3 regions of the Bacillus kalamii genome follow, and region 3 is predicted to be linked to each of the others. Evidence: riboswitches for the same ligand, from Rfam matches in the RefSeq annotation. Region 3 holds a riboswitch; each other region holds the start of a gene.

Region 1 (3,283 bases), 190 kb from region 3:
AGTTCCGCCGATCAGCACCGTTTTATATTCAAATGAGATAATAATGAATGTTTCGGATTTAGTGCCATCGACTGCTGGATCCGCTTTGAAATTAGGAGCTGAAATGACTGTAAATTGGGCATCATGTTCAGCCAGTTCTTCTTCGTTCGGGCGAATGAACAATTGATGGACAAAAAGGTTATGCCAAGCGTATTCGTTGATCACTTGGATAGGCAGCCGAGATTTTTTATCTGCACCTGCGAAACCTTTGAATAGGAATACTTCGTCTTTTTCTTTCAAATGGTTGATTACTTTATTGTACAGTTTAAGGAATGATTCCTGCGAGATTGGCTCATTAATAGGACCCCATGCAATTTTATCTCTGGAAGTGGCTTCGTCCACAATATATTTATCTTTTGGAGAACGGCCGGTATATTTACCAGTTTCCGCTGTAATTGCGCCTGTAGAAGAAAGAACACCCTCATTGCGATGCAGGACCTTCTCAACCAATTGTGGAACGGAAAGCTGGACACTCACATTATTTCCTTTTAAAAGCTCATGCAGCTCGTTTGAAACCTCAACCGTATTCATATATGAGATACCTACCTTTATCATTAATGTAATTTTTAAATAATTGGCTTAATACTTTAAATAGTATAACACATATAATTCAATAATCTATACTAATGTGAAATATTTTACAGAAAATAATGAAAATGCATCATATTTCAGAAAAGCGTTAGCGGGTAAGCGGTTGCTTTTTTAATTAATTATACAATTGAATTAGAAAATAAGTATGAATTAATTTTCAATGTTTTTCAACTATTTTGCAAAGAACACTATTGTTAGCAATCTCCTTTTAGGTGCCGGATGCTGAACGTTTATTAATGGAAGGAGAGGAGCCGAGAGCTATCCATCAAAAGAAAGGCTCACATTCAAAACGGATGTATGCGATGAAAGGTGAGAAAATAGACATATATGATAAAAGCCCATTATTCAGCTTCCTTTTAATGGCTTTATGGGGTTAAATTGTTGACATATGTTTTAAGTATGTTATCATTCTTTATTGAACGGATTCTCTTATCCCGAGCTGGTGGAGGGACAGGCCCTTTGAAGCCCAGCAACCTGCTATGCAGTCTTTATTCTTCTTTATTTTGTTAGGCACTTTTGCCGATAGCGGAGAATAGCATACGATAGCAAAGGTGCTAACCTGATGCAAGGCATTGGTCCTTGAACGATAAGAGCGAAAGGCTAGATGTACAAAAACAAGTACCCTTTCCTCACATCAAGGAGAGGTTTTTTTATGTTTCAAAAATCCTCTCACCAAACCAATTTTATTCCTATGTATAAGGGAAATGAATTCCGTCAACAAAAAAGGGGAAGCTGAATACGATAACTATTCATGGTAGCCTCTACTATTTATTGAGGAGGGTAATTTGATGTCAAAGAAACGTCGACTTTTTACTTCAGAGTCTGTAACAGAAGGTCATCCGGATAAAATTTGTGACCAAATTTCTGATTCTATATTGGATGCGATATTAGCGAAAGACCCTAATGCTCGCGTTGCTTGTGAAACAAGCGTCAATACAGGTTTAGTCCTTGTTGCCGGCGAAATCACTACTTCAACGTATGTGGATATTCCTAAAATTGTCCGTGGCACAATTGCAGGAATTGGCTATACACGTGCAAAGTTCGGTTTTGACTCTGAAACATGTGCTGTATTAACATCGATTGATGAACAATCGCCTGATATTGCTATTGGGGTGGATCGAGCCCTAGAAGCGAGAGAAGGAAACATGACAGAAGAGGAACTGGACGCAATCGGGGCAGGGGACCAAGGTCTAATGTTCGGATTTGCTTGTAATGAAACGAAAGAGCTAATGCCGCTTCCGATTTCATTGGCCCATAAGCTGGCTCGCCGCTTAACAGAGGTACGCAAAGATAACACGCTTGAATATCTGCGCCCTGATGGAAAAACGCAAGTGACAGTTGAATATGATGAAAATGACAAGCCGGTACGCATCGACACAATTGTCATTTCTACTCAGCATAATCCTGAAGTGGCACTTGAACAGATCCAAAAGGATTTGAAGGAGTATGTCATAAATGCAGTAGTTCCAGCTGAATTGATTGATGAAAAAACAAAATACTTTATCAATCCTACAGGCCGTTTCGTAATCGGAGGCCCACAAGGGGATGCTGGTTTAACTGGACGCAAGATCATCGTTGATACGTATGGCGGTTATGCACGCCATGGCGGCGGTGCTTTCTCAGGTAAGGATCCTACAAAAGTGGATCGTTCCGCTGCCTATGCTGCACGCTATGTAGCGAAAAACTTAGTGGCTGCAGGCTTGGCGGATAAAGTGGAAGTGCAGCTAGCTTACGCAATCGGTGTAGCTGAACCGGTATCGATTGCTATCGATACGTTCGGCGGCGGAAAAGTGGATGAAGAAATCCTTGTGGATGTAGTCCGCAAGCATTTTGACCTTCGTCCAGCCGGCATTATCAAGATGCTTGACCTGCGTCGCCCAATCTATAAAGGCACAGCGGCTTATGGACATTTTGGACGCAATGACCTTGATCTCCCGTGGGAGCGTACGGATAAAGCAGAAGCATTGAAGCAAGACGCATTGAATGCATAAAAAGGGAAACGCACCGTCAGCGTTGATGGTGCGAAAGACTGTAGGCAAGCCCATGATATATGGGTTTGCCTACAGTTTTTTTATATTTAGGAAACTATAAATGCCTTAGCATATGGATATTATTTCAAGTGCGCCACCCCCTCGAGGTCTTAAGCCGCTCTCTGTCAAAGGCGAACCCGGCCTTTAAGCAGAGCCCGTCTTAAGCTGGTCGGGGATAAGCGGGCGCTTTCCGCTTTTGTTCTCATCCAGCAAGCGCCACCCCCTCGAGGTCTTAAGCCGCTCTCTTTCAAAGGCAAACCCGGCCTTTAAGCAGAGCCCGTCTTAAGCTGGTCGGGGGTAAACAGGCGCTTTCCGCTTTTGTTCTCATCCAGCTTCAAGCGCCATCCCCTCGAGGTCTTAAGCCGCTCTCTGTCAAAGGCAACCCCGGCCTTTAAGCAGAGCCCGTCTTAAGCTGGTCGGGGATAAGCAGGCGCTTTCCGCTTTTGTTTATTATTTGTCGTTTTGAAGCGATTTGTAGTATTGGCCTTTTTCAGCGTATTCACGGCTAATCCGAAGCATGTCTTCGATATCGTCTTCGTTTAAATTACGTATGACTTTTGCGGGGCGCCCGAATGCCAATGTATTAGGCGGTATTACCTTGCCTTGAGGTACTAGGCTGCCTG
Region 2 (3,283 bases), on a different contig from region 3:
AAGTTCTCCCACTTTCTATATGTGTTTTATCTTTTATCAACCGCTTTGGCGATCCAGTCGCCAAGAAGCTGGATTAATTGGACGAGGATGATCAGGATAATGACGGTTGTTATCATGATCGTATTGTCATAACGGTAATAGCCGAAGCGGATGGCTAAATCGCCTATCCCGCCTCCGCCGACAACGCCTGCCATTGCCGAGAAACCAATCAGTGAAATAAGGGTCAGTGTAATCCCTGATATAATGCCGGATTTGGCTTCAAGCAAAAGCACGTCTTTAATGATCATCCATGGAGTTGCTCCGGCTGCGATAGCTGCTTCAATAACCCCTTTATCGATTTCACGCAAAGCTGTTTCAACAATGCGGGCAAAGAAAGGTATCGCTGCTACCGATAAAGAGACACTTGCCGCTGCAGGGCCGATAGTAGTGCCCAAAAGCGCATTGGTCAAAGGAATTAGGGCAACAAGCAATATAATAAAAGGAATGGACCGGATCATATTGACGATGAAGCCAAGGATGCCATTCAACCACCGTCCGTTAATGAAAAGGCCCTTATCTGACATGTATAAAAGAATGCCAGTAGGCAATCCGATAATGGTGGATACGGCAAGAGAGATGGCAATCATATAGAGTGTCTGTAAGAATGCTTGATTAATATCCGGTATGAGTTCGGCCAAATGTGCAAAATCAAAGCCCATGGCGTATCACCTCCACTTGTGCCGAACGATTTGCAATAAATTGCAGCGCTGCCTGCACTTCCGCCTTTTTCCCTGCTATCTCCATAATGAAGACGCCAAGAGGTTTTTTTTGGATGTATTCGATTGATCCATGCAGAAAATTGCCTTGTACAGCAAATGTCTGCAGTGTATCAGAGAGGATGCCTTCGCCGGCGATCGATCCCCTAAATGTAATTTTGACGATGGTTCCATTGCACGTGTCCAGAATGGCAGATGGAATCTCGTACGATAGGACACTAGAGATGAATTCCTTTGTCAGCCCAGTGGAAGGGTTGGCAAAAAGGTCATATACCTGGCCTTCTTCAATCACCTTTCCCCGTTCCATGATGGCCATTCGATGGCAAATTTCTTTTACAACATTCATTTCATGTGTAATCAGTACAATTGTTATGTTCAATTCCTCATTGATTTTTTTCAACAAGGCAAGGATGGATTTGGTTGTGGTAGGATCAAGTGCCGATGTCGCTTCATCGCAAAGCAGGACAGTCGGGTTATTTGCCAGGGCGCGCGCGATGCCTACCCTTTGCTTTTGCCCGCCGCTTAATTGGGATGGATAGACATCTTTTTTATCGAGAAGGCCTACTATATCGAGTAATTCCTCGACACGCGCCTTGATTTCGGAGGCCGGTGTTTTGGCAGCCTTTAAGGAAAAAGCAATATTTTCATAGATTGTTTTTTGGCTGATTAAGTAGAAATGCTGAAAGATCATCCCGATTTTAAGGCGGGCCCGCCTTAACTCTTCGCTTTTTAATTTTGTTAAATCTTGGCCATCTACATAAATGCTCCCTGATGTAGGACGCTCCAGCAGGTTAATACAGCGCAGCAAAGAACTTTTTCCGGCTCCTGAATAGCCGACAATCCCATATATTTCTCCTTCATGAATGGATAGTGAAACCTGATCCACACCTGTCACTTCGCCACTCTTTGTTTTATAAATTTTTGAAACATTTTGAATATTAATCATATGGTGTCCTCCTTATATGTATTTCCCGTTGCTAAAGAATGGTTTTTGGAATTAAAAAATGCTTCTTTCCACTGAAAGAAGCATCGATTTGCACATGTGCATCGGCTTATCTTTCAGAATGAAAGTCATTCTGCAGGAATTGGCACCTTCCCTTACAGGGGGTTGCCGGACGTCATAGGGCCTTGTCCCTCGGTCACTCTCGATAAGAATGGTATGAAGTTTTAATATTAAAAAAATAGTACTAAGAGATGGAGAATCTGTCAATCGCCTAATTAAAAGAATTATTAGAAGAAAGCGGTTCCATTATGTTGGTATCAAGGTAAAAAAATTTTCAAATATATGTAGGGATAGAGACTTAATAGTCATGGTGTATGTATGTTTATTGAATAAATGTAAATAAATGAATAATATCCGCGTGTCAACTGATTTGAACAGTTTCATAACAATCAAGTAACAGTGAGTGCTATAATAGTCATTAAATATCTGAATAATTTGATTATTAGTAAGCCAGGAGGAGAATGACATGTCCATTGAACAAGTAAAAGAGTATTTTCAGGAGTTCCGGATAGATGGCCGCATACAGGAATTTGTTGAATCCAGCGCTACAGTTGATGAAGCAGCGGCGGCAGTAGGGGTTATTCCTGCCCGTATCGCCAAAACATTATCTTTCAAGGAAGAAGACACCGCCATCCTTGTCGTCACTGCAGGGGACATGAAAATCGATAATAAAAAATTTAAAACGAGATTTGGCTATAAAGCTAAAATGCTTTCGCCAGATGAAGTACTCCATTTTACGGGACATGCGATAGGGGGAGTATGCCCGTTTGGACTGCGAAATAAGTTGGACGTCTATTTGGATGAATCGCTGAAGCGTTTTGAAACAGTCTTCCCTGCATGCGGCAGCAGCCATTCGGCAATTGAACTATCATTGGATGAGCTTCAAACCTATTCGAAAGCGACTGATTGGGTGGATGTATGTAAATAATAGCAAAAGCGCCTGCTTCCCCACGACCAGCTTAAGACGAAGCACTGATAAAGGCTAGTCTATGCCTTTGAACAAGATTTGGCTTAAGACCGAGGGGGTGTGGCGCTTGGAGCTGGATGAGAAAACCGCCACCGGTCCTTTTGGTATTGATTTCACGCCTTAAGCATAGCTTCTTCAAAAAAATAGCACAGCCATTAAGGCTGTGCATATGTCTATTTTATTTTGCAGTTGCTTCGAGCACGGAAGCTACGTCATACATAAGTAATTCGCTGCCGAGAATTGGTGATTCTTTTTTTGCTTCATCCGATTGAGGATCCGGACGTTTGTGGGCTTCTTTGAAAGAATCGCTTTGTCTCCAGGCAGTAAAGCCCTCCATGTTCTCCCAATACATATTCACATTCAGCTCGTCATAATCGGGTAAATTCTTGGTGATCAGAACTTCAACCTTCACAAATCCGTCCATACTTTGCAATGCGCCTGGCTTAGTGAAGCTCCCAGCCATTTTTTCAGCCATTCCTTGTTTCACTTTAATACGGTTTGTCACGACGATCATTCCATAACAGCTCCTTTTTCTCCTATTTCAATGCAATTCATGAG
Region 3 (3,283 bases):
CCGCCATGGCAGTGGACCCGATTAAAGCAATGGCAGTTACGGTTATACCTGATATAATAGCCGGTTTGGATTCAGGCAATAATACCTTCCAAATGATCGTACTTGTTTTTGCACCCATTGATTTCGCTGCCTCGATAACACCTTTATCGATTTCCCGTAGTGCGATTTCAACCATACGCGCATAGAATGGGGCTGTTCCGATAATCAAAGCAGGCAAAGCCGCCTCTGCTCCTATCATGGTCCCCACCAGCATCTTCGTCAGAGGGATCAACAGAACAATTAGAATAATGAACGGTATGCTTCGAAAAATATTCACATAGGCCCCGACAACACCGTACACCAGCTTGTTTTCCCATAGATTGCCCTTAGATGTCAAAAATAATATTAATCCTAAAGCGACTCCGAGAATAAAGACAAATAATAATGAGATAACTGTCATGAACAGTGTTTCATAAGTAGCTACCCACATAACATTCCAATCTATATTTTGGAAAAACGAATCATTCATGTGTAATCACCTCCACTCCCACTCTGCGGTCTTTCAGAAATTCTATGGCTTGCTGCAGTTCGGGAGCACTTCCATCTATATGAAGAAACAATGTTCCGTACGACCCTTTTTGTGTTTGTGCAATCTTCCCTTGAATAATATTAATATCGAAAGTAAATTCCCGGATCAATTGATTGACTACCGGCTGATCCGTATCATCTCCGACAAATGTCAGCTTGACGACATGGCCGGATGGATATTTTTGCAGTAAGTTTTCGATGGCTTCATGTGTGTCTTCTGGATCCGTCAATTGTTCGACGAATCTTTTCGTAATAGCTTGTTGAGGGTTTTTGAAAACATCAAGGACATCCCCTATTTCCACTACTTTGCCTGATTCCATCACTGCTACTCTGTGGCATATCTTCTGGATAACATGCATTTCATGCGTAATTAAAACAATGGTTAATTTCAATTTACGATTTATGTCCACCAACAAATCAAGGATGCTGTCTGTCGTTTGCGGATCAAGCGCTGATGTTGCCTCATCGCACAACAGGACACGCGGATTGTTTGCCAACGCACGGGCTATCCCTACACGTTGCTTTTGCCCCCCGCTTAATTGGGATGGATAGGCATCTCCACGCCCTTCTAATCCAACCAGATTGATCAGCTCGTTCACCCTGGCTATTCTTTCTTTTTTAGGTACGCCTGCTATTTCTAACGGAAAAGCGATATTATCGCGGACCGTTCTTGACCACAGCAAGTTAAAGTGCTGGAAGATCATCCCGATTTCATGTCTAGCCTTGCGTAAATTGGCTCCCTTAGCGGATGAAATTTCATGTTTGCCTACTGTAATGCTTCCTTCAGTCGGTACTTCCAATCCGTTCAGCATGCGGATCAATGTACTTTTTCCAGCTCCACTGTAACCAATGACTCCAAATATTTCACCGGCATCAATATCTATTGATACCGAGTCGACAGCTTTTAATGATGAACCGGATTTTCCCGGAAATATCTTTGTTACATTATCGATTTTTATCATGATTACTCACCTCTTTAATACTGCTTTTTTAAAGATGCCCATTGTTTCGCTTTTCTAAAATAACAAAAGCCTTTCTGCGTAATGAGCAGAAAGGCATGAATAACAATAGGGACCTTTCTCTCATCTATCAAAGCATCATTTGCTTTGTGTGAATTGGCACCATTTCAAAATAAAATCTTTGACGGTTGCCGGGTTTCATCGGGCACATTCCCTCCACCTCTCTTGATAAGAGCTTCGCAACTTATTCAATTGTCATACTATAAGTTAAAGTGATTCTATCATTATATAAAAATACTGTCAATAACATAAAAGACTAATTTCCGCGGAAAAGGCATTTTACTTGGTCTTTGAAGACAAGGAAGTTTTTCCTGTTGCCACTTCTATCGCCTTCTCCAATTCTTCAATTAAATCATCTACATTTTCGATTCCAATCGATAATCGGACTAGGTCTTCGCTTACGCCGGATAATTTTAATTCGTCTGCGCTAAGCTGCTGGTGGGTTGTGGACGCAGGGTGAATAATCAAACTTTTGGCATCCCCGACATTTGCCACATGGCTCCAAAGCTCAATGGAATCGATCAATGCAGCACCAGATTCTCTTCCTCCTTCTATGCCGAACACAACAACTGCTCCGGCACCTTTAGGCAAATACTTGCTTGCCAATGCATAGTTTTGATTATCAGCATCTCCAGGATATAACACCCAATCAACAGCAGGATGTGCTTTCAAGTATTCTACAATCCGCTTTGTATTGGCGATATGCTCCTTCATACGGACATGCAAGGTTTCAAGGCCTAATGTGAATTGGAACGCATTATATGGGGAAAGTGCAGGCCCTAAATCACGGAGCAACTGAACACGCGCTTTCACGATAAACGCCGCTTCTCCCACCGCTTCGCTAAACACAAGATCATGATAGCTCGGATCAGGAGTTGTAAAGCTAGGGAATTTGCTTGAATTCCAATCGAACTTGCCGCCATCCACGATAATGCCGCCAAGTGTTGTTCCATTGCCCAACAACCATTTAGTTGCCGAGTGGATGACGATATCAGCCCCAAATTCAATCGGCCGGCATAAATAGGGGGTTGCAAATGTATTATCAACAATCAACGGTATTCCGCTCTCATGGGCAATTTCAGCCACCTTTTCTATATCGAGCACATGCAGGCTTGGGTTGCCGATCGTTTCTGCAAAAATGGCTTTAGTATGGGGAGTAATAGCTGCCCGGAAGTTTTCTGGATTATCAGGCTCGACCAACGTAGTCTTGATGCCATACTTAGGCAATGTATTGGCGAACAAATTAAATGTGCCCCCATATAAATTGGATGCTGCCACAATTTCATCGCCTGCTCCTGCAATATTCAGGATAGCAAGTGTGATCGCTGCCATTCCGCTAGATACAGCCAGTGCGCCTATCCCCCCTTCAAGCTGTGCCACTCTTTCCTCGAAAACAGTCACAGTAGGGTTATGGATCCGTGTATAAATGTAACCCGGTTCTTTTAATCCAAAAAGATTTGCAGCATGCTCACTGTCTTTAAACAAATAGGCATTGCTTTGGTAAATAGGAGCTGAACGTGCTCCTGTCACAGGGTCCACCTGCAAACCTCCATGTATGCTGACTGTTTCAAAACGGTATTGCTTCTCTTTGCCACTCATCACGCATTCCTCCTTGTTATATGATTCAACCTTTGAAGACCCATCGATAATCATCGCACTTGGCAATGGATTTCCTCATTAAAAAAAGCTTCTTCGAA

Evidence for each region. Region 3 has a riboswitch for S-adenosylmethionine ahead of ABC357_RS01015 (methionine ABC transporter ATP-binding protein). Riboswitches for the same ligand answer to the same signal wherever they lie in the genome.
Region 1: it holds a riboswitch for S-adenosylmethionine, as region 3 does, so the genes downstream of both, metK (methionine adenosyltransferase) here and ABC357_RS01015 (methionine ABC transporter ATP-binding protein) in region 3, are expected to answer to the same signal.
Region 2: it holds a riboswitch for S-adenosylmethionine, as region 3 does, so the genes downstream of both, ABC357_RS20145 (methionine ABC transporter ATP-binding protein) here and ABC357_RS01015 (methionine ABC transporter ATP-binding protein) in region 3, are expected to answer to the same signal.

Annotation. Positions count from the first base shown of each region.
Region 1 is NZ_JBDFMI010000001.1:385,482-388,764, forward strand. Features, by position in the region: gene pckA (phosphoenolpyruvate carboxykinase (ATP)) at 1-570, opposite strand, end outside; SAM riboswitch class I at 1,057-1,223, shown strand; gene metK (methionine adenosyltransferase) at 1,419-2,621, shown strand; gene ABC357_RS02085 (gamma carbonic anhydrase) at 3,111-3,283, opposite strand, start outside.
Region 2 is NZ_JBDFMI010000006.1:485,481-488,763, reverse strand. Features, by position in the region: gene ABC357_RS20150 (methionine ABC transporter permease) at 27-698, opposite strand; gene ABC357_RS20145 (methionine ABC transporter ATP-binding protein) at 688-1,701, opposite strand; SAM riboswitch class I at 1,805-1,910, opposite strand; gene ABC357_RS20140 (YbaK/EbsC family protein) at 2,225-2,686, shown strand; gene ABC357_RS20135 (heme oxygenase) at 2,904-3,239, opposite strand.
Region 3 is NZ_JBDFMI010000001.1:192,901-196,183, reverse strand. Features, by position in the region: gene ABC357_RS01020 (methionine ABC transporter permease) at 1-508, opposite strand, end outside; gene ABC357_RS01015 (methionine ABC transporter ATP-binding protein) at 501-1,529, opposite strand; SAM riboswitch class I at 1,647-1,761, opposite strand; gene ABC357_RS01010 (O-acetylhomoserine aminocarboxypropyltransferase/cysteine synthase family protein) at 1,866-3,185, opposite strand.